Regions from separate parts of the Clostridium sp. AWRP genome, predicted to be linked through region 2. Evidence: a T-box and tRNA genes for the amino acid it is inferred to sense, from the RefSeq annotation. Region 2 holds a T-box; the other regions hold tRNA genes.

Region 1 (5,988 bases), 650 kb from region 2:
AACTGAATCAAAATTCTTTAACTCAGCTTGGTATGTGTATTACAAAGACCATCAATATAAAACCAAATAGTGCGGACAAGGATGCTATATCTAAAGTTGTAAAAACCGTAAAAAGTGGTAATAATATACTCATGTTTCCTGAGGGAACGAGAAGTAGAACAGCAAGCTTAGCAAAAGGAAAAAGAGGAGTAGTTTTAATACAGAAGTTAACTAAGGCTGCAATTCTTCCTATCGGTATCTCTGGGACTGAGAAACTTTTACCTATAAGTGACAAGGATATGGCTTTAGAAAGTTTTCATAATGCAGAGGTAAATGTAAACATAGGAAAGCAGATAGATATACCGCCCCAAAATAAAGGTGAAAACAAACATGTATATGAAGACAGAATATCTGATTTATTTATGAAAAAAATAGCAGAACTTTTGCCTGAACAATATAGAGGAATATACAAGGATTAATGAAGGTGATAAAAGTTGGATAAACAAAATGTAGATAATATATTGAAAGTACTGAAAGAAACTTATCCAGAAGCAAAATGTGCATTGAATTTCGAGTCTCCTTATGAATTGTTAGTGTCCACTATGCTTTCAGCTCAATGCACTGATGTAAGAGTAAATAAAGTTACATCAGAATTGTATAAACAATATAATACTCCTGAAAAAATGATATCTCTAACAGAGGAAGAATTAGGAGAAAGGATAAAAAGCTGCGGCTTTTTTAGAAATAAAAGCAAGAATATACTTTCAACTAGCAGAGAACTTATTGAAAAGTACGGTGGAGAGGTACCACATACTATGGAACAGTTGATAGAACTTCCAGGAGTGGGCAGAAAAACTGCGGATGTTGTTTTGTCAAACGCCTTTGGAGTTCCAGCAATTGCAGTGGATACCCATGTATTTAGGGTATCAAATAGACTTGGAATTGCAAAAGGAACTACTCCTCACAAGGTAGAAATGGAACTTATGAAAAATATACCCAAAAGTATGTGGAGTGATTCACATCATTATTTAATATGGCACGGAAGGCGTATATGTAAGTCAAGAAAACCTGATTGTGAACATTGCCCTCTAGCACCTTACTGTGAATATTTCAATCATCCAGAGGAAACTAAATCTTGAAGTTTGAAACTTACATAGAGTTTCTAAATAGAAGTTTTTTCAAAATAGCAGAGTTCAAATAACAAAGAACAGATAAAGATGATTTCCATCGTACCTCAGGAGATCTATAATTTTAATATTTTCTGACGTTAGAAAGAAAATTATCTTTATTTGATATTTGAACTTTGAACTTTGTTTTTTAAAAATATTGCTTCACAATTTCTTAAAGAACAAAGTTGAGTAGTTAACTTTTACTTATAAACTCTACAAATTTATAATGTGTCTTCTTATTAAATCAAGAGCTGTCATAGTAGCCCTTTGCCTTATCACATCTCTGCTGCCAAAGAATTGGCACTTCTTAACATAAGTCTCTCCATTTATGTAAAGTCCTATATATACTAGACCTACAGGTTTTTTGTAAGTACCGCCGCCAGGACCTGCAACTCCTGTAGTAGCTATGCCTATATCGGTATTTGCTGTTTTAGCTATACCTTCTGCCATTTCTTTTGCAGTCTCGGAACTAACAGCAGTAAATTTGTCTAGGGTATCCTTTTTTACCCCTAGTCTTTTCATTTTGGCCTCGTTGGTATAAGTGACAGCACCTTCTTTAAATACAGCAGATATACCAGGATAATTTACAAGTCTTGCAGCTATTAGCCCACCAGTACATGATTCTGCTGAGGATATAGTTAATTCTTTATTTATCAATAATTTTCCTATAGCCTCTTCCATAGTATCATTATCTTCACCATATATATTTATCCCTAGTTTTTCTCTAATTTTAGATTCTACAGGTTTTATAAGCTCTACAGCTTCTTCTTCTGTATTTGCCCGTGCAGTAATTCTAAGTATTGTATCATTTTCCTTTGCATAAGGAGCTACAGTGGGATTTACACTATTATTTATAAGATCTGAGACACTCTCAGCCATAGAACTTTCTCCCATACCGCAAACTCTAAGTGTTTTAGATTTTATTATTCCATTACTATATTTTTTTAAAAATGGAACTACATAATTTTGAAACATAGGCTTTGCCTCTTTTGGAGGACCGGGGAGTATTATTAAAATTTTGCCATTTTGCTCCATACAACAGCCAGGAGCCGTACCATGTGGATTAGGAAATATATAAGCACCTTCAGGAAAGTAAGCTTGCTTTATGTTATTGCCTTCTAAATTTGTTTTCCCTATTTTCTTAAAATAAGATTCTAAATGGTTAAGTGAATTTTTATCTAAAATCATTTCCTTGTTAAAGTATTCGGCACCAGTTTCTTTAGTTAGATCATCTTGTGTAGGCCCAAGCCCTCCAGTTGTAATTATAATGTCAGTTCTTTCAAAAGATTTTCTAAACTCATCTAAAAGTCTCTGAGGATTATCTCCCACAACAGATTGGTGATACACTTCTATACCAAGATCAGCTAATCCTTTGGAAATAAATTGTGCATTTGTATTTACGATATCTCCAAGTAAAATCTCTGTACCAACGCATAATATCTCAGCTTTCATTTATGTATTACCTCCATACTTAAGTATATTTGTAAATCAAACATACTTTTATGATAGCATAAAAGCTATGTTTATTTAATAATAATTAAATCAACTTTTGTACATATAGAATTTTGATTTAATATGAAAACTTTGCGAAGCTTTGCTTCGCAAGTTTTTTAAAACTGCGAAAGTTGAGTAATTAAATTAATAATTTTTATATATAAAAGTTACTGCTCTATAGTATAATAACTATGTGAAAGTGAAGAGGTGATAATGATGAGTGCAAAAAGAAGAACTAGGAAGTCAAAAAGAAAGTCAGGCGGAAGATTAAAAATATTAGGTTTGGCTGCCTTAACTATTTTTTTGAGTATAAGCTGCGGATTTATAGTATATCATTATAATGATATAAAATATTGGGATAACTTAATTTATCCTAAAGTTTCTATAAATAATACGGATCTTTCTGCAAAAACTAAAGATCAGGCTAAGATTATAATGAACGGCGGATATTTAAATAAATTTCAACAGAAACAAATTACTATAACTGCAGGAAGTAAAAGTTATGAATTACCTTATTCGAGTTTAAGTTTTACGTACAACTTGGATGATACAGTAAAGTTGGCCTATTCTTATGGAAAAAGCAGCAATATATTTAAAAAATATGAATTATTAAAGAATCCTAAAAATGTAAACTATAATTTGAAATTTTCTTATAACACCAAAGTTATAGATAATATGGTAAATAAAATTGCAAGTGAAGTTGATACAGAACCTGTGAATGCATCTCTTGAAATGGGAGGAGTGAAGTTTTCAGTAATACCACAGAAAGACGGGGTTAAAGTAGATAAAGAAGCTTTGAAAAAAGATATTGAATCTAAAATAGATAATAATTCAGATCAGGATTTAACTGTAAAAGCAGTGCTCAAAACTACTAAAGCTAAAATAAAGGAAGATGATCTTAAACCTGTTGACACATTAATATCTAATTTTAGTACAGCTTATGGAGGTATATCTTCTGGTGAAAGAGCAAATAACATATCACTTGCTACTAGCAGCATAAATGGACATGTAGTAATGCCAGGAGATACTTTTAGCTTCAATGATGTTGTAGGTCAGAGAACTGCAGCCAAAGGATATGAGGCAGCTCCTGTTATTATTGGAGATAAAGTAGAGTCAGGACTTGGCGGGGGAATATGCCAGGTATCTACGACGCTTTATAATGTAGTTGCTAAAGCAGGACTTACATCTACTGAAAGGACTCATCATACTATGCCTGTTCATTATGTTTCTCAAGGAATGGATGCTACAGTAGATTACGGAAACATAGATTATAAATTTAGAAATGATTTTAAATATCCTATATACATACAAGGCTATACTTCAGGTGGTAACATAGTATTTAATTTGTATTCCAATTCTTCAGTGTCAAAATAAAAGTTACTTATTAACTTAATTAAAAAAGTATGCTATAATAGATAAGTAACTTATGCGGATATGGCGGAACTGGCAGACGCGCTAGATTCAGGTTCTAGTGAGGGAAACTTCATGCAGGTTCAAGTCCTGTTATCCGCACCAATAGAAGAATCAAGGCTTTCAGCGATGGTGTTGGAAGTCTTGATTCTTTATTTTTATTTAACCTGTGCAGATTTTGCAATTCAATACTTTTAATGCCAAATATTGGATTAGGATACCATATAGAGTATTAGATAAGGTGTTAAGAAGAATTATTAATGGCATAACTTTAAAATCACAGGATACTATTAATTGGAAAAGTTATACAGGTATAAAAATAACTAAATTTCTACAAAATATTTACTACTTGTTTGAAAAGTTATAAGCTTATAGGAGTAGATGTTTTGTAGAGGAGATGGGAAAATGGAAGACAAAAATGATAAATTAATTCAAGTTGGAAGGTTTTATCAAAAATTAAACGATATAATTGGTTCAAATTTACCATTACAAAAAATATATCGCTCCAAAGGACTTCCAGCCCATTTAATAAAGGAAAAGCATTTTAATTGTTTAAAACATATAGATGATATATCAAATATCATAAAAAATCCTGATTATGTCGGGATAAATCCAAATGAAAAAGGGGATACTGTAGAATTAATTAAAGTTCTTAATAAAAATATCCTAGTTGGAATAAAGTTAGATGTTGATGAAAATTATTTATATGTCTCTACAATGTATGACATTCAAGAATCAAAGCTTCGGAGAAGGTTACATAGTGGAAGAGTTAAGAAATTTATTATTGACAAAAATAAGTAAAGAATGTATAATAAATATAACAAATGTATATGATAATTATAGGATTATTGAGGTCGGAAATGGTTCCCGACACACTCGAAAGAGTACCTGAGATGATGGATACACCGCCCATCCGATAATCCAAGCGTATATAAGACCTCTGATTGATTTTGGGGGCCTTTTGCTATGCTTAAATTTTTTTAAATATAGTGTCAGTTAAAAATTTTAAGGGCTTGTATAAATATAGATCAGGATTAAATAAAATAGTATGTTACATTTTGCTGTGATATACTAAAATATAAATATACAGCGAATAAGTTTTAGTGAAAAACATGGATGTTTAGTTTATTTGCATCATGGTATTATGAAAGGTGGGAAAAATATATATGTATTTTTCAGATTTATTTGAAAATGATCAACCAGTTGTATCTCTATAATCTAAGATAAAGGTTGATTGTTTGATTAAAATACCTTCTCTTAGATGTTAACTTATATAAATGTAAGAAGATGGAGGTATTAATAATGAAAAAAAGATTGATTGGATCAATATGCTTATTTTTGGCAGCTTGTATATGGGGTGGAATGTATGTAGTTAGTAAATATATACTGGAGTTTATTTCTCCAATTACACTTGTGTGGATTAGATATGCAATTGCCTTTGTAGTTCTGTTTTTAATACTTATGTTTTTTAATTATAAAAAAGGATGTAAGGTAGTTATAAAAAAGAAGGACTGGCTTCTCATTGCATGGATAGGTTTTATAGGATATTTTATTTCTATATGCCTCCAGTTTATGGGCACAAAATTATCAGATGCACATATGGGATCATTAATTACAGCGTCTACACCTGTATTTGTGATTATATTTGCCAGATTCATACTTAAGGAGTTATTTACAAAGAAAAAAATAATCTCTCTAATACTTGCTGCTTTTGGTGTCATCATAGTTATTGGATTGGATTCCATGTTTATGAAACATCTTTTAGGAAATATAATTCTTGTTGGGGCTGCTGTGACCTGGGCGTTATTGTCTGTTTATGTAAAAATAGCATCTAAGCGATTTGATTCACTAATTATAACTACATATGCAATGCTATTTGCTTTAATATTTACCACTCCATTTATGCTAATGCAAAATAATAACTTTGCATTAATAC
Region 2 (5,988 bases):
AAAGATATGAGTATAATGTATGAAAAAGATTATATATCTAATGTGAAGGAAAGTGGATATAGGAGTTATCATGTAATAATTAAGTACCCTGTTAATATGGCAGAGGGTGAGAAAGAAATACTAGCTGAGTTTCAGATAAGGACTCTTGCCATGAATTTTTGGGCTACTATAGAGCACTCGCTGAATTACAAATATAAGCAGGATATACCTGGTGGAATAAAATTGAAACTTAAGAGTGCGGCAGATGCAGCTTTCCAGCTTGATCAACAGATGCTTGAGATTAAGGATGAAATAAAAGATGCTCAAAAGTTGTTTGAAGTAAAATCAAGCTTGGTTTCTGATATAATGAACAATATACTTACTATGTCTTCTATGGGAAAGTTAACTGAATCAACTAGATATCAAGTCCAGTTAAATAATTTAATTGAAGAGGGAGAAGTATCTGAACTTGTAAGCTTACTCCGATCTACAGAAAAGTTACTTCAAATGTATAAATAGCTGTCATGTTACAATTCAGTTGCAAGTTTTAACCAAAACTAGCAACTGAAATTAATAATGACAGCTATTTACATATTGTTATTTTGCTACTATATTTACAAGCCTGCCTTTTACAACTATGACTTTCTTTATATCTTTACCGTCTAAAAGAGATTTTATATGTTCATTAGAAAGAGATAACTCTTTTATCTGGTCTTCTTTTAAGTTCGTGGATACATTTATTTTAGCTTTGATTTTACCATTTATCTGAATAGCTATTTCTGCCTCATCTCTTATAAGTGCATTGGGTTCAAAATCAGGCCATTTTTCATTAAATATGGAATAGCTTTTTCCTAGAGATTCCCATTGCTCTTCTGCAAAGTGAGGTGCAAAAGGCGCTATGATTTTTACAAAATCAATTACAGTATCTTTTAGCAGCGATACATTTTTATCTTTTTGCTGAATGTACTTTGAAAGTGCATTTGTAAATTCCATAATTCTAGCTATAGATGTATTAAATTGAAATTTATTAGCATCTTCTGATACAGATTTGATTGAAAAGTTTCTTGTATAGTTAAGATCCTTTTCGGCAGCATCCATAGAAGTTTTTCCAGTATCTCCACTTTCTATAATTTCTTTTACGGAAGAGATAGTTCTTTCAATTCTATCTACAAATTTACTTATGGATTTAATTCCGTCATCGTTCCAGGCTCCACCTTCGCTGTAGTCAAATCCAAACATAAGATACATTCTAAATACGTCAGAACCATATTCTTGTATGCAGTCATCTGGAGATATGGTATTTCCTTTTGACTTACTCATTTTTTGGCCATCAGGACCAAGTATTATGCCTTGATGTCTAAGAGATAGGAAAGGTTCGTCAAAGTCTAAGAACCCCATATCCCTAAGAGCTTTAGTAATAAATCGGGCATACAGAAGATGCATACAAGCATGTTCAGGACCGCCTACGTACATGTCTACTGGAAGCATTTTATCTATTTTAGCTTTATCAAAAGGTTTTTCACTATTTTTATTATCAACATACCTTAAATAATACCAGGAAGAGCATACAAATGTGTCTAAAGTATCGGCTTCTCTTTTTGCTGGACCTCCGCAGCAAGGGCATGTAGTATTCATGAATTCTTCTGATTTTAAAAGAGGAGACTTACCATCAGGAGAAAATTCTACATTATAAGGGAGTTTAACTGGCAGTTGATCTTCTGGTACAGGAACTATTCCACATTTTTCACAATATACTATAGGAATAGGAGTTCCCCAATATCTTTGTCTTGAAATTAACCAGTCTCTTAGTCTGTAATTTACTTTTCCAGATCCTAATCCCATACTTTCAAGCTTTTTAGTTACTGCTTCTTTGCCTTCTTTTGTAGTTAGACCATTGAATTCACTGCTATTTATCATTTTGCCATGTTCTACATAAGGTAAGGAATCTCCACCTTCTATAACTCTTTCAATAGGGAGCTTATATTTTGTTGCAAATGCAAAGTCTCTTTCATCGTGGGCAGGAACTGCCATTACGGCACCAGTACCATAAGTATTTAGTACATAATCTCCTATCCATATAGGGACCTTTCTGCCATTTATAGGATTTATAGCATAAGAACCACTGAATACACCAGTTTTTTCTCTTGTAATTGATTGTCTTTCGATTTCACTTTGTTTTTTAGCTAAATCTTTGTATTTTTCTACTTTATCTTTATATTCTTCTTTGGTCAATTTATCAACTAATTTATTTTCAGGTGATAAAACTACATAAGTAACACCAAATAAGGTATCAACTCTTGTGGTAAATACGCTGAACTCAATATCGGAATCTGCTACTTTAAAAGTTACGTTTGTACCGGTGGATTTACCTATCCAATGTCTTTGCATAGCCTTTGTTTTTTCTGGCCAATCCAGCTTATCTAGGCACTGAAGAAGTTCTTCTGAATAATCTGTAATCTTGAAGAACCATTGAGTTAAATCCTTTTTAGTTGCCTCAGTACCACATCTTTCACAAAATCCATCTTGTACCTGCTCATTTGCAAGTACTGTTTTACAGCTAGGGCACCAGTTTACAGGGGCATTTTTTCTATAAGCTAAACCATGTTTATATAATTGTAAAAATAACCACTGGTTCCATTTGTAATACTCAGGATGACAGGTAATTACTTCGTTTTCCCAGTTGAACATTGCACCCATAGATTTAAGTTGTTTTTCCATAGTAGCTATATTTTTTTCTGTTGAGTCACTTGGGTGTATTCCAGTTTTAATAGCATAGTTTTCTGCAGGAAGACCAAAAGAATCAAAACCCATTGGTTGGAACACATTATATCCCTGCATTTTCTTAAGTCTTGCCCAGGAATCTACAGGAGCATAGTTAAACCAATGTCCTGCATGAAGTTTACTACCTGAGGGGTAGGAGAACATCTCCAGTACATATAATTTTTTATCTAAATTGTTATCGTCAAATTTATAAAGTGATGTTTCTTCCCATTTTTTTTGCCATTTTTTATCAGTTTCGATACTGTACATAATATCTTCTCCTTTATTTGTAATTTAATATAGCCTTTACGCTTTTGTAAGCTAAAGAAGTCTAGTAAAATTGTGGTGTTTATTTGTTGCTAGAATATAAAAAAATCTCTCATCTCTTAAAATTAAGAGACGAAAGATTTAGCTTCCGCGGTACCACTCTAATTAAACCCATAAACTGGTTTCACTCAAAAAATAACGGTTCATACCGTATCTGATTTTCTTCAGATAAGCTCCTAAGGTGAGTTCGCATTATGTTCACACTGTTTTTCACCTAACAACAGCTCTCTTTAGTGATATAAATACTACTGTTCCTTTTTCAAAGCTAAATATTAGTTTATTTCTCATTTTATAATATTAAACAGTTCTCTGTCAAGAATTTATTCTTAAATTTTATTTTAAAAAAGAACTCCTAAAATAAAGAGTTCTTTCTTGGCTGCCCATGCTGGACTCGAACCAACACATACCTGTTCCAGAGACAGGTGCCTTACCATTTGGCGAATGGGCACTGTTATTTAAATCTCAACAATAAACATTATATCACCATAAATTCATATGTCAATAGTTTATCATTAAATACAATACTATTTTATTATTTTTAAGATATACCTGTTAACATAATTTATAAATAAGGTTAATAAATAGTCATATATTAGAAAAGCTATTTGTGCACCTAATACTATTAAATAGGGACTTATTTTTATTTTTAAAAGACCAGGGAAAAATAGACTGTAAAGTAGAAATAGCACTAATAAACATATATTAAAAAAAGCAAGTTTTAGTATAATTTCAAGAGGTAATTTCCTGAGTTTCTCAACAAAATATTTTATTAATCCATAGAGACCAAAAAATACTATGTAGGAAAGTACTGTGATTTTAAACCCGCATATTAAAAGGGATAGTAGGGAAGTAGCTGCATAAATAGTAATAGCATTTTTGTAATCTGTAACGAGCACCGATAATGGTATGATAAAAGAAGTCAAAGCAAGAAGAAATCCCTTATTCACTGGAACTATGCCACTTAAGTATATTAAAATGACTCCTAAGGTAGTTAAAAAACCTCCTTTAGTCATATTGGAGGTTTTATTTTGAGATTTTGTCATTTACATCCACCTCTTTTTTAGATTGACAATTTTAGCAATTTCCACCTCCACATAAGCAGTCTAAACAATATAATGTAGCACAGATGTTACATATGTCAGGGTCTCTTCTCCTGTTGTCATAATAAGGTTGTCTATAGGAATTATTCATACCCCTTAACTTGTTTAATGCCTCTTGGTATTTAAAATTATTTGGATCAAGACTGCAGGCAGTGCTTAAATTAGTGCTAGCCTGGTCATACCAGCCTTTTCTAGTATTTAAAATTCCCATGAGGTAGTGCCATTCTGCATCTCTTGTATTTATTTCCATGAGTTTTGATTCTGCACTGCTTAAATTCCCATTATAAATATCATTTTCTACAGATTGATATGTGCTAGAATTGCTGCCAGTATAGGCATCACTACTTCCATTATTATATGTATTTGTCCCTTCATTTTTCATCAAATAGTCATAGGCTTCATTTATGTCTCTCATTTTATCCTCGGCTAAATCCTTAAGTGGATTATTACCATACTGATCAGGATGATATTTTTTAGCTAAGGTTCTATAAGCTTTTTTTATTTCATCTTTTGAAGCATTTTCATTTATTTCAAGTACTTCATATGGATTTTTCATCTTTGTAAACACCCCTTTTAAAAACTTTATCCATTTTATCTAAAAGTCCATATTGTAATATATTGTGTAGTAATTCTTCATTCTTTTTTATAGGAAGTTTTTCAAAAGTATTCATGCACTGTGCAGCACAAGTACCTAAAATGAAATCAATTCTAGTTTCTATTTCTTTAGAAAATTTTTCATAGCTTAAATTTTCTGCGTTAAAACATTTGTTTATAACATTAAATTTTCCCTTTGACATATCATCACGTAAATCATCTAAAGCATCTATAATATATATCCATTTTCCAAGGTTATATCCAAGAAAGTACAGTTCCTCTTTAATTTTTTCACACTTAAAAGAACTTAATATAAATCCAGTAAGGTGTGCAAAAGGATGAGCTATCATATCTATGGATTTATTATTAGTTTTCTTTTCAAGTTCATAAAGATTGCTTAAATTTTCTTTTATATGTATGAAAACTTTTTTATAATTTTCATCTGTTTTGTTAAAGTATGTTTTGAGACAAATCGAAAATATCTTGCTTTTTAAAGAATGTTCGTCGACTGTGTCATCCAAAAGTTTGAAATAACTTAGATATATATTGCAAAAAGCTGCATATTTCAGAGAATCATTGTCCTTTAAAAAAATTTTTTTTTGCAGGGGATGAAGGATACATCTTTTTTTTACATAAGTTTGTTCACCGGTTTCTAAAGAGTCTAAAAGCAGCGCAAGAAAAGTCATGTCATAATTTAGAGAGATCCTAGGAACATTTCCAATGTTATATTTTATGGACCTGCATAATCCGCAATAATAAGCTTTAAATTTTTCATAATCTTTTATTTTAAGCTCCATTTTGTATGGAGTTACATAACCAAACATAGATTCTCCTATTTTTCATTTAATATTTCATATATAGTTTTGGAGGTAGTATCTTTTATGGAATATCCAAGTAACTCTACCAGTTCATTTAATTCACCATCACTTTTAGTTTCTATTTCTATATAAGGGAAAGGACAGAAGGATGTATCATTTATGTCTATTTCAATTAAGCTGTTTTTATATTTGTAACTTTCCCGATATTTTTTTATAGATTGAAGTAAATTTAGTCCAAGTGATTTAAATATTTTTTTACCTGCTTCTGCGTCAAATATTTCAGTTTCATTTTCTTCCATTACTTTATATTTTTGCTGACTTAAAAGTTTTTTAGTAGTCATGTAAAAATGGGTTGAATTGTGGAGGAGATCTTCTACAACTCTTATTCTAGCATAGCCTTTATTTTTTAT
Region 3 (5,988 bases), 1.3 Mb from region 2:
GGAAGTATAAATGCCCTTATTAGAAACTTAGGATTTGTTTTAGGCACATCTCTTTCTACTTTATTACTTTACAATAGAATGAGTCATAAAATTGGGTACAGAGTGGTGGATTACATAAAAGGCAGAGATGATGTTTTTATTTATGGCATGAGATCAGTATATATAAGTGTTGGCATTATGTGTTTATTTGGAGTTTTGATAACTGCATTAAGGTTTTACTATAGTAAAAAATTAAGGGGATTATATATGAAGGGGTGATTTAGTATGAGTTATAGAGTTTTGATTACGGAAAATATATATGAAGAAGGCAAGGAGTATCTTAGAAGTCATGGTTATGAATTAAAGATGGCTTCTGATATTTCAGAAAATGTTTTGGTAGAGGAAGTAAAGGACTGTGATGCAATATTAGTTAGAATGGCAAACATTACTGAAAAAATTATGAAATCAGGAACAAAGTTGAAAGTCGTATCTAAGTTTGGTGTTGGAGTAGATAATATAGATGTTGAAGCTGCATCAAGTCTTGGAATAAGAGTCACCAATTCTCCTGAATCCAATAAGAACAGTGTGGCTGAGTATACTATGGGCCTTATACTATTACTTGCCAAAAAATTACTTATTTATGATAGAGAACTTAGAGATGGAAATTTTCAAATAAGAAAAAGTTTTGGAATGGATCTTGAAGGTAAAACCCTTGGAATTATAGGAGTTGGAAGTATAGGAGAGCTTGTTGCTTTAAAGGCTTCAAAGGGATTTGGCATGAGAGTTATAGGATTCAAGCGAAATATAACTTCAAATCAAATGGATAGTATAAAACTTACTGGAGATTTAGATTATGTACTTAAAAATTCTGATTTTGTAAGCTTACATGTTCCACTTACGGGGAAAACAAAGGGTATGATAGGAAAAAGGGAGCTGTCTCTTATGAAAGCTAGAGCTTTTCTTATAAATACGGCGCGGGGAGAAGTCGTTGATGAAGATGCCCTTCTGGAAGCACTTTCGCAAAATAAAATTGCTGGAGCTGCCATTGATGTATTTAAAGGAGAAAAACCATCTAAAGATAATCCTATTTTTAAACTTGAAAATGTAATTGTAACGCCTCATACTGCAGCACATACAGAAGAGGCAGGTATAAGAATGTCTGTTCATCCGGCAATTGGCATAGATGAAGTGTTAAGTGGAAGAGAGCCTTCCTGGCCGGTGAATTAGCATGATTTCTATAGAGGTGTATTTACTTTGAATAAACCTCTAGGGTATGATTCCTTTAGCACGGAGATATTATATGTTCAACATAAGATCTGTAAAGCAGTCAGATAAAGCAAAATTACTAGACAGCTATATAAATAAATAAGTAAGAAAGAAATGGAGCAGCAAGGTAATTAATTTTCTGCTTCGTAAATTATTTTTTTAAAAATTTTAACTTGACAAATGTGCTAGCACCTGTTATCATATTATTTGTTAACCGCTAAAGTATAGAAATTAGCAGCGGATACAGATATGCCGAAGTGGTGGAATTGGCAGACGCAACGGACTCAAAATCCGTCGTTGGTGACAACATGCGGGTTCGACTCCCGCCTCCGGCACCATGAATATCAACGGATGGCTGTATTACTTAGTTTAAGGACTATTTAATACAGCCATTTTTATTAGTTTGCAACAATATTTGCAACAACCAGAATTAAATTCAGCGTAAATTTTTATAGTAGTTTTTATGCTTATTTATTTTCAAATTTCATCTGTAATTTTTTTATAAAACGAACCTTTTACTAAAAGATGTTATATAATATGATATTTTTGGTTATTCACATAGTTCAAAAAGCATTTTATAGCAGGTGTAAGTGGACGGTTCTTTTTGGTTATTAGACATACTTCCCATGTACAATCCGGCGTGTTAAATGGAATAGCTTTTACATCTGCTACATCCATGCCTATAAAGTGAACACCTACACCAATACCTTTGTTCAATCTACTAAAATTATGTATTAGAATCAATTCCATAGTTTCTAAGTAGATTTTTGGCTCAAAACCAGCTTCTCTACATTTCTTAATGAAATTGTGTCTTAATTTAAAATTACTATTTAATAGTAAGAACTGTTCATTTTTTAAATGATGAAAATCTATTTCATCATTTTGTGATAATGGATTATCTGTACTTACAAGAATACACATTTTATTCTTTAAAATAGTTTGAGAATCAAAAGATGTTTCATCAATTGGTGCAATGCTGAAGCCAATATCTTCATGCTCATTAAGTATAGCTTCTTCGCAGGGAATGTCTTGGTATTCAGTGATATTTAAAATAATATTTGGATGTAGTAATTTAAAGTTTTCAATATATTTGTCTGGAAGTGCACTAATAACACCAAAAGATATTGCTATATTTAAGACATGTTTTTCTTTTTTTCGAATTTGTTCAAAATCCTTAGTGATTGATTCCATCTGTAATATAATTTGAGTTGCATGTTTTTTAAAGCTTTCTCCATAAGGTGTTAGAACTACCCCGGATTGATTACGAATAAATAGAGAAGCACCTAAATCGTTTTCTAAATTTTTTATAGCTGAACTTAAGGCTTGTTGAGAGATATAGAGATTTTTTGCTGATTTGGAGATAGATTTACAATTACAAATTTCTAAGAAATATTTAAAATATTGAATTTTCAATTATCTCACCTCCCTTGTGAAATAATGATTCTATACGATTACAATTATATTACATTGAAATATAATTAGTCAATTTACTATGAGCACAGATATTTTTTGTTGATATACAATATAATTTTGATATGCATGGTGATATTTTAGAGTTAGAATTGTTATAAAATTAACAGGAGGTAATTAATATGAACATCACTAAATATCCACATGTATTTCAACCATTGAAATTTGGAAATACAACATTAAAAAATCGATTAGAATTTACACCAATGGTTAGTTGCTTATCTAATGCTGAAGGGGAAGTAACAGAAGAAGCTGTTGAATTTATTGGAATGCAAGCACGTTCAGGTGTATCACAGGTAATAATTGGAGATACACAAGTAGATTGGGAGAGAGCTGTATGTTTTTATGGTGAATTAAATGTACATCATGATAAATATATGACAGGACTTTCATTGTTGGTGGAAGAGGCACACAGATATGGAGCGAAACTTTCTATTGAGTTAGCTCATGCTGGGCGTGGTGGTGTTCCTTCTATGAATGTAAAACCAGGATTTGCACCTTCGTATCTGCCTACGCCAGGTCGTATGCAAGATTTAAAAGTTATGGATCGTGCTGATATGGATTATGTTATTAATCAATTTAAAGATTGTGCAAGCAGAGTTAAACGTGCTGGTTTTGATGCTATTTTTATTCATAGTGGTCATAATAATTTATTAGGACAATTTTTATCACGTTCTAGTAATTTGCGTACAGATGAATATGGTGGCAGCATGGAAAATCGTATGCGTTTTCCATTAGAGATTATAAAAGGTATTAGAGAAGTAGTAGGATCTGATTTCCCATTAGAAATGCGTGTTAGTGGAGATGAGATGACAGGACCTGATGGTATTCATATTGAAGAAACAATTGCTTATTTAAAAGAGGCACAAAAATATATCAATATGGCACATATTTCTTGTGGAAATGTGTTTGTTGAACCAGGTGTTAAATATTCTGTACCTTTATATCTGCAAGAACGTATGCAAAATGTAAAATATGCAGAAGCTGTTAAAAAAGCAGTTGATATTCCAGTATCTGTAGTTGGAAATATCTTTACTTTAGAAGAGGCAGAAGAAATTATTGCATCAGGTAAGGCCGATGTTGTTGGTATGTGTCGTTCACTTATGGCAGATCCAGATTTGATTAAAAAATCTGTAAACGGTGAAAGTGAAGACATTCGTCCTTGCTTACGATGTATGGATGGTTGTGGTAAAATATTCAATGGTTTTCCAGTACGTTGTGCTGTAAATCCAGTTGTAGGTCGTGAGTTTAAGTACAAGGACATTCAACCGGCAAAAATCAAGAAAAAAGTAATGGTAATTGGTGGAGGACCAGCAGGTATGCAGGCAACTCAAACATTAATTAAGAGAGGACATGATGTTACTTTATATGAGAAATCAGATCAATTGGGTGGTTTACTATTAGATGCAGGTGCAGTGTCCTTTAAAAATTTAATGAGAGATTATACTAAATGGAATGTAGATACGACTATGAAATCTGGAGCAAAAATTAGGCTTAATACTGAAGTGACTAAGGAATTAGTAGAGCAAGATAAGCCAGATGCAGTCATTATTGCAACGGGTTCGACATATATTCGTCCTAATATTAAGGGAATCGATAAAGAAAATGTCAAAATGCTAAGAGATGTGGAAAATGGCAATGTAAACATTGGGAAAAATGTTATTATATGTGGTGGAGGCCTTTCTGGAATTGAAGGCGCTGTAGGACTTGCTAGAGAAGGAAAAGAAGTTACAGTAATTGATATGATTCCAGCAGAAAAATTCTGTGAAAGTATGTTTGGAATTACAAGAAAAGCATTATTTGATGAAGTAGAAGAAAGTAAAGTTAAATTAGTTGGAAGCAGTAAAATAATTGAATTCTTAGATAATGGTGTTGTTATAGAAGACCAAGAAGGCAATAGAAAAATTATGGAAGCGGATTCAATTGTTATTGCTTTAGGTTTGAAATCACAGAATAAATTAGCAGAAGAAATCATGCCCATTTTACCAGTAGACACATATATTGTCGGAGATGCTGATAAAGTAGGAACAGTACGTAAGGCAAACAAGAATGCATTTGATATAGCAGTAGAAATATAATTATATAACCAATTAAAAAATAAAAAGTTTATGTTGTACAGTTTCTAGTTTTAAATTAAAAACTGTATAGGGAATGGGGTATAGATTTGCTTTTTACATAAATCCATACCCATTCCTCAAAATGTATTTTTATTTTAAAATATACAAATACGTATCTAGACTTCTATTTACTGCTGCAGCAACAATACCTATGAAATCCTCCAAATTATTTTCAACACTTGCTTTTTCAAGGGCACTCATATATTCATTTCTGTCTTCCATTCTTATAACAGTGATTGGATATCCACATCTCATAAGGATTAAATTCATAAGTAATCTTCCACACCTGCCATTTCCATCTATGAAAGGATGTATAAAAGTAAATTTATGATGAAACTCTGCTGCAAGCTTTATAGGATGCAATTTATTTTTACTTTCGTCATACCACTTAATTAAGTCTTCCATTTCTTGTGGAACTAAGAAATGCTCTGGAGGTCTATGTTTGCTGCCGCTTATGAGTACATTCACATTTCTGTATCTTCCTGCATTTTCATTGTTTATAGTTTTAAGAATAATGTAATGTAAGTTTTTTATAACACTTTCAGTAATATCTATATTTTTATCAACTATATCTTCAATGTAGTCCATAGCTTCTTTGTGATTAATAACTTCAAGATGTTCTCTAAGAGTTTTTCCTTTTCCAATAGTGATTCCATCTTCCAAAATAACTTTAGTTTCCGTAATTGTAAGGGTATTTCCTTCAATAGCATTTGAATTATATGTAAGTTCCACATCAAAATACTCTTTCAAATTTTTAATAGTAGTTTTATCAAATGGTCTTTTACTATCAAGTATTTTTTTCTTTTTATCTATCTCTTTAATCATAATATCCCCCTTACAAACAAAATTGTTATTTATAAAATACTCTTAAGCGTATTATACCATACAAAATTTATATTTATGGTAAAATATGAATATCTCGTAATTAGTATTATCAACTTTACTGAATTTATTTAACAAGTACTAAAAAATTTTTTCTATAACTATATTATATCCACTTATTGGAGCACCTTTGAGTGCTGCTTCTGGATTTGTTGGTGGAATATTTGGAAATTCTTTGACACTTACGGTTAAAATATGATGTAAGATATAATAGTCAAGGTAATAATGATTTTAGATGCACTTTTGCGTGTGTAGGCGATGATGAGTCAGCTCT
Region 4 (5,988 bases), 1.2 Mb from region 2:
CTTGTCCAAACGTTTATTAGGTATTTTATCAAATTTACAGTAAAAGTCTATCATACGTTTATTCACATAAAGCTGTTGGTCTATCCTTTTTATCATGATTTTTTCATTTACAGATTGATCTTCCCTGCCAATAAAATATCTATATAAGTTGATATCCATGTAGTAGATTGTCTGCACATATGGAAGAGGCTCATAAACAAATAAGTTATCCACATAAAAAGTATGCTTTGGAAGCTCAAGTCCACATTCACACAAAAGAGATTTCCGATATATAACAGAATGCATGAGAATATACTGTGATATCTTAAATTTACCCACATCATCCCATCCAAATATATGATTCTCAGGCATCACATTTTTATAGTTAACTACATGGCTGGTATTATCTTTAGAATGCTCATAAACATAATTACATATCATCATGTCTAGTATTTTTCCATCTTTGTAAAGTCCTTTCAGCACATCTATAACTTTCAACATTCCAGGTACATCAAGCCAATCATCAGAATCTACCACTTTAAAGTATATACCCGAGGCATTCTTAATGCCCGTATTTACAGCCTCACCATGACCTCCATTTTCTTGATGTACAACCTTTATAATATTAGGATATTTTGCTGCATAATCATCTGCTATTTCTGCAGTATTATCAGAAGAACCATCGTCAACAATTACTATTTCTACATCCTCGCCACCTGGAAGGAGAGTTTCTACACAATGTCCCATATAATCTGCTGAATTATAGCACGGAACTGTAAATGTTATTATCTTCATCAATATTATTTCCTTTCTTGCTACAGATAATTTCATCTGCCAAAATTAGTGCCCTCTCAATTATTGCATCCATATTATAGTATTTATATTCTGCAAGCCTACCCAGTAAATAGAAATTATGCAATCTATTAGTAAGCTGTTTGTATTTTTCATAAAGCTTAAAGTTGTCCGAACTAATTATAGGATAGTAAGGTGTTTCACCTTCAGAAGCTGTATATGACTTTGGATATTCCTTCATTATAGTAGTCTTATTATAAATATTCTGACCTGTTAAATGCTTGAATTCCGTAATTCGTGTAAAATCCTTATCTACCGTATAATTTATAGTTCCTTTTGACTGATACCATGTTACATTATGTGTTTCAAACAAAAAATCTACAGTCCTATAGGGAAGACACCCAAACTGGCAGTCAAAAAATTGATCTAAAGCACCAGTATATATCACTATACCTTTAAACGGTCTATCCTCAAAAAATATATCATCTTCTATAATTTTCAATAACGCATTTGCATCAGTATCAAGACACAAACTTACATTAGGATGATCCAATAATTTATTGAAAAGAGAAGTATACCCATTAGCTGGTATTCCCTGATATGTATCTTGAAAATAACGATTATCACGTGAAATTAGTATTGGGACTCTAGCTATAACAGACGGATCTATTTCTTCTGGAGTAACGCCCCACTGTTTTTGAGTATAATTGAGAAACACATTATTATAAACAAAATCAGCAAGTTCCTGAAATTCACTATCCTTATTATTCCGCAGTTCTGCAATGGTTAATCGCTGGCCCATACCATAAGTAGAAACAAGCTTCTGTTCTAATCTATCTGCTTTTTTCAAATCGAAGGCCATATAAAGAGAATTTAAATTAAATGGGACAGGCATCAATTTCCCATATATATTTGCCAAAACTTCATGAGAATAATCTCTCCACTTTGTAAATCGAGAGATATAGTCAAATACACGCTTGTTATAAGTGTGAAATATATGAGGGCCATATTTATGTACTAGTATACCATCCTCATTTAAACAATCATAAGTAGTACCTGCAATATGGCTGCGTTTTTCCATAATTAATACCTTTTTACCTGCCCGCTCTGCTAATTCCCTAGATATCACCGCTCCTGCAAGTCCACAGCCTATTACTAGGCAATCATATGTTTTATTCATTTGTTGATATTTCCTCCATTCATTATGTATTGTGTCTTATGTAAAAAAATTATATACTTCATCTTGAAATAATCACTATTATACAAAATTAGTCTTACTTATTTTTTATTTTTATCTGATGGCTACCTACTGTAACACTCCCACGCACTCTGCGCAAGCCACTATGGCCAAATCAAAGATTTGGGATATCTGCTTGCACACAGCGAAAGCGACTATCACCAAATCAAAGATTTGGGATATCTGCTTTTCCCACTAAGTAAGATTCATTGATAAGTACTCTTATAAATTAATAGTACACATACCTTTTATTCATAGCAAGACTCTAATACAATATTTATTTGTTTTTAAAAAAATGTTTACTTTTAATTGCAACAAAAAGAGAGATATAAATACCTCTCTTCACTTATCTAATGTTTATCCGAAATACCGCCGCTTTTTTCTTGAAACCTATCACACTGATAGGTGGGTGCCCTCACAGATGTTTCTATCTCTTAAATGCCTTAAAGGTCTCACAGAAGGTACATATACGCATCAAAATATTGAACTCCCTTATAAATACTGTAGGATCAAGATAAGAAGCTAATCGAATATTTCAGAAATTATTTTCTTTTAATGTGAAGAACGGAAGTTAAACCTGTAGTGATTACTCACACGTCCCTCAAACCTCACTTATTAGAAACTATCCTAAAATACTATAGATCAATATCTTTAATAAACTTAAAAACAAGCTTACTATCATTCCATATATGTATATTATCACAATAAATTAAACATTTCAATTTAATTTTAATACTAGTTTAAATCTATTGAAGCATACCTTAGGTAAAACACTTAGAAAATAAAAAGCAATCTCAATTTTAAAATTGAGATTGCTTTTTATTTTAACTATCTTAATGAACTCATAATTTGATTAGATTCATTTTTTAATTGTTGTACATCCGATTCTGTAGCATCTTTTGTAGGATACCATCCCTTTTGTCTCATAGTATCAAAAATCTTGTATTGAATATCCTGGGCACTTTTAAAATTGTTTACTAAAGTGTTTCTCAAATTAGTACAAGAAGTTTCTGTTATTCCTGTACTATATGCTGAGATAACCTGTTTTTCACTAGCTAAAAGGTCATGCATAAGTTCTTGTTCATTCATAATCTAATTCCCCTTTCTTTTTATTGATGTGAATCTAAATAGGATTTTAAAGATGTAAAGTTTTGTTTGTGAACTTGTGCAGCTTCATTACACAAATTTTTTATTTGTGTATCACTGCATCTTCCTGAATACTCATTAAACTTTTTGTTCATCAGTGCTTCGTACTCAATTTGATCCTTCAATACCTTTAAGTTTCCAGTATCCAATTGTTTGTTGCCAATTGTCATAATCTCTACCTCCCTAATTTTTTTTACAAGTATATTATTACCTTATAAATCAAATTTATGTATATAAGATTCAAGATCGTTAAACATAAGCTCTTAGACATTTTCAAATAAATAACACTTTGCAAGAATTTGCGGATATATATCTACTGTGCATAAACACTCCAAGAATATTATGGAATGCTTAGAATTTGCTTTTATATGAAATCTTATTGATCCTATTTTTCCTATGTAATTCATGTAGGTAAAAATAGAGTTTAGTGACTTGGTAATTTAGGACATAAAAAAGAGAAGCAATCTGCTTCTCTTTTGATTTCTGATTGGTGCGAAGGATGAGATTTGAACTCACACAAGATTTCTCTTACTACCCCCTCAAAGTAGCGCGTCTGCCTATTCCGCCACCCTCGCATTACAATAGTTATTATAATGATTTTTTATGAAACTGTCAACTAAAATTTAAAATTATAAAAATTTACAATAATTGTAGAAGTATTTATCTGTAAATTTTTATATAAGTACCTATATACCCTGTAATTTACTTTTACACGTTTAATATATTTATCCGTTTCTTTAAAAGGTATATATTGTATATTCTTTCCATCTTTAGAATGCTCTGAATCTTTCAACCACTTTTGTACGTTGCCCCTACCTCCATTATAAGCTGCCAAAATTAGATCCATATTGTTATTAAACTCTGATTTCAAATTATTCAAATACCAACATCCCATTCTTACATTAAACTCAGGATCATTTAACATGTTATCTTGAAAATTTGATACTCCCATTTTATCTGCTGCCCATTCTGCAGTATCTGGAGTTATCTGCATAAGTCCTATAGCATTTTTGTTAGATCTTACATTTTCTTTAAAGTTACTTTCTGTCTTAATCACAGCCATTACAAAGTAGGGATCTAAATCATATTGTTTTGCATATTTTGCTATATAAGTTGAATACTTTAATGGATAACAATATCTTGCAATACTTTTTACACATAATACAGCTACCATTATTAGTATTATAACTATTGCTACTTTTTTTAGAAACCTCAATTTTTTTGTGTCTTAAAAACTATATTTTAGGACACTTCACCCCCCCATATTTTCTGCTTATTCTTATAAATATATCCTTTAATTGTGTTTTAGTTTCATCTAAGGTATTAGAATTATCTAATACAAAGTCCGCATACTTTTTCTTTTCTTCCAAAAGCATCTGAGAGTTTATTCTGCTAAGCACTTGACCTTCAGTTAATTTATCTCTACTTTTCACTCTGCTTATCTGTACTCCTTTATTTACCCAAACTAATAGCATTTCATCTAAATAATTACAAAATCCATTTTCTATGAGGGTAGCTCCATCTATAACACAAATTTTTTCACATTTTTGTTCTAATTCTTCTACTTTTTTTAATATTTCCTTTTTAATGAAAGGCATTATAATACTTTCATATTTAGCTCTTTCTCCTTGATTAGAAAATATATAATCTCCAAATTCTTTTCTTTTAAGTTTACCTGAAAGATTAATAAATCTTTCTCCAAAGCCATATTTGATTTTTTCAATTATTACAGGATATTTTTCAATTACTTCCCTAGCTATAACATCTGCATCTACTATACTTATACCGTGCTCTCTCAGTATATTAGAAACAGTACTTTTTCCGCTTCCTATACCTCCAGTAAGCCCTATTTTAATCACAGTTTTCTTCCCCTTTATACTAATTTACTTAGCCTCGTACCAATTATTTCCTACACTTATATCCACTTCAAGAGGAACTTTCAGTTGTAAAACTTTTTCCATTTCTTCTTTTACTACAGATTTTACGTTATCAATTTCCTCTTTATATACATTTAGAATCAGTTCATCATGTACTTGAAGTATTAGTTTGCTTTTTAATTTATTCTCCTCTAATCTTCTATACACATTTACCATAGCTATTTTTATTATGTCCGCTGCACTGCCTTGAATAGGTGTGTTCATTGCAAGTCTTTCTCCAAACGACCTCACTATTTTATTTGAAGATTTTATCTCAGGTATAAACCTCCTTCTATTCATAAGTGTGGTAACATAAGATTTTGCTTTAGCCTCTTTCACTATATCGTCCATATATAACTTTACCTTCGGATACCTTTCAAAATAGGTGTCTATATAAAGCTTTGCTTCTTTTCTAGATATTTTCAAATTTTTAGCCAAACTAAAGTCACCTATTCCATAGACTATACCAAAGTTTACTGCCTTAGCATTGCTTCTCTGCGCAGATGTAACTTCATCTATAGGTACCTTAAACACTTCCGAAGCAGTCTTTGTGTGAATATCACTGTGATTTATAAATGCACTTATCAAATTTTCATCATCAGCAATATGAGCAAGTACTCTCAATTCTATCTGTGAATAGTCTGCTGAAAGTATAACACAGTCTTCATTTTCTGGAACAAATATTTTTCTTATCTCTTTACCCATCTCATATTTTATAGGTATATTTTGAAGATTAGGTTCTGTACTTGAAAGTCTTCCCGTAGTTGTTACCGTTTGATTAAAACTGGAATGAATTTTGTCATCTTCCTGTATTACTGCCTTAAGTCCTTCAATATATGTTGAATACAATTTAGTAAGCTGTCTATAGTAAATTATCTTTTCAACTATAGGATGTTTATCTTTTAATTTTTCGAGTAC

What was found. The T-box of region 2 lies ahead of leuS (leucine--tRNA ligase). A T-box ahead of a tRNA ligase gene usually reads a tRNA of that ligase, here a tRNA-Leu.
Region 1: it has a tRNA-Leu gene. The T-box ahead of leuS (leucine--tRNA ligase) is inferred to sense a tRNA for this amino acid. The anticodon was not compared.
Region 3: it has a tRNA-Leu gene. The T-box ahead of leuS (leucine--tRNA ligase) is inferred to sense a tRNA for this amino acid. The anticodon was not compared.
Region 4: it has a tRNA-Leu gene. The T-box ahead of leuS (leucine--tRNA ligase) is inferred to sense a tRNA for this amino acid. The anticodon was not compared.

The regions. Positions count from the first base shown of each region.
Region 1 covers NZ_CP029758.2:4,187,842-4,193,829, reverse strand. Annotated here, with positions in the region: gene DMR38_RS19555 (lysophospholipid acyltransferase family protein) at 1-458, shown strand, start outside; gene nth (endonuclease III) at 474-1,118, shown strand; gene DMR38_RS19545 (competence/damage-inducible protein A) at 1,362-2,600, opposite strand; gene DMR38_RS19540 (VanW family protein) at 2,859-4,016, shown strand; tRNA gene DMR38_RS19535 (tRNA-Leu) at 4,071-4,157, shown strand; gene DMR38_RS19530 (hypothetical protein) at 4,458-4,853, shown strand; gene DMR38_RS19525 (DMT family transporter) at 5,355-5,988, shown strand, end outside.
Region 2 covers NZ_CP029758.2:260,395-266,382, forward strand. Annotated here, with positions in the region: gene DMR38_RS01260 (GTP pyrophosphokinase family protein) at 1-498, shown strand, start outside; gene leuS (leucine--tRNA ligase) at 577-3,009, opposite strand; T-box leader at 3,132-3,338, opposite strand; tRNA gene DMR38_RS01270 (tRNA-Gln) at 3,440-3,514, opposite strand; gene DMR38_RS01275 (hypothetical protein) at 3,591-4,109, opposite strand; gene DMR38_RS01280 (DnaJ domain-containing protein) at 4,141-4,722, opposite strand; gene DMR38_RS01285 (DUF5685 family protein) at 4,706-5,584, opposite strand; gene DMR38_RS01290 (CYTH domain-containing protein) at 5,593-5,988, opposite strand, start outside.
Region 3 covers NZ_CP029758.2:3,534,329-3,540,316, reverse strand. Annotated here, with positions in the region: gene DMR38_RS16410 (MFS transporter) at 1-258, shown strand, start outside; gene DMR38_RS16405 (hydroxyacid dehydrogenase) at 265-1,206, shown strand; tRNA gene DMR38_RS16400 (tRNA-Leu) at 1,497-1,583, shown strand; gene DMR38_RS16395 (LysR family transcriptional regulator) at 1,774-2,658, opposite strand; gene DMR38_RS16390 (FAD-dependent oxidoreductase) at 2,838-4,793, shown strand; gene DMR38_RS16385 (Fic family protein) at 4,923-5,657, opposite strand.
Region 4 covers NZ_CP029758.2:3,615,196-3,621,183, forward strand. Annotated here, with positions in the region: gene DMR38_RS16760 (glycosyltransferase) at 1-774, opposite strand, end outside; gene glf (UDP-galactopyranose mutase) at 740-1,951, opposite strand; RNA gene ssrS (6S RNA) at 2,363-2,553, opposite strand; gene DMR38_RS16775 (spore coat protein) at 2,837-3,097, opposite strand; gene DMR38_RS16780 (hypothetical protein) at 3,118-3,324, opposite strand; tRNA gene DMR38_RS16785 (tRNA-Leu) at 3,643-3,729, opposite strand; gene DMR38_RS16790 (lytic transglycosylase domain-containing protein) at 3,771-4,370, opposite strand; gene coaE (dephospho-CoA kinase) at 4,390-5,013, opposite strand; gene polA (DNA polymerase I) at 5,038-5,988, opposite strand, start outside.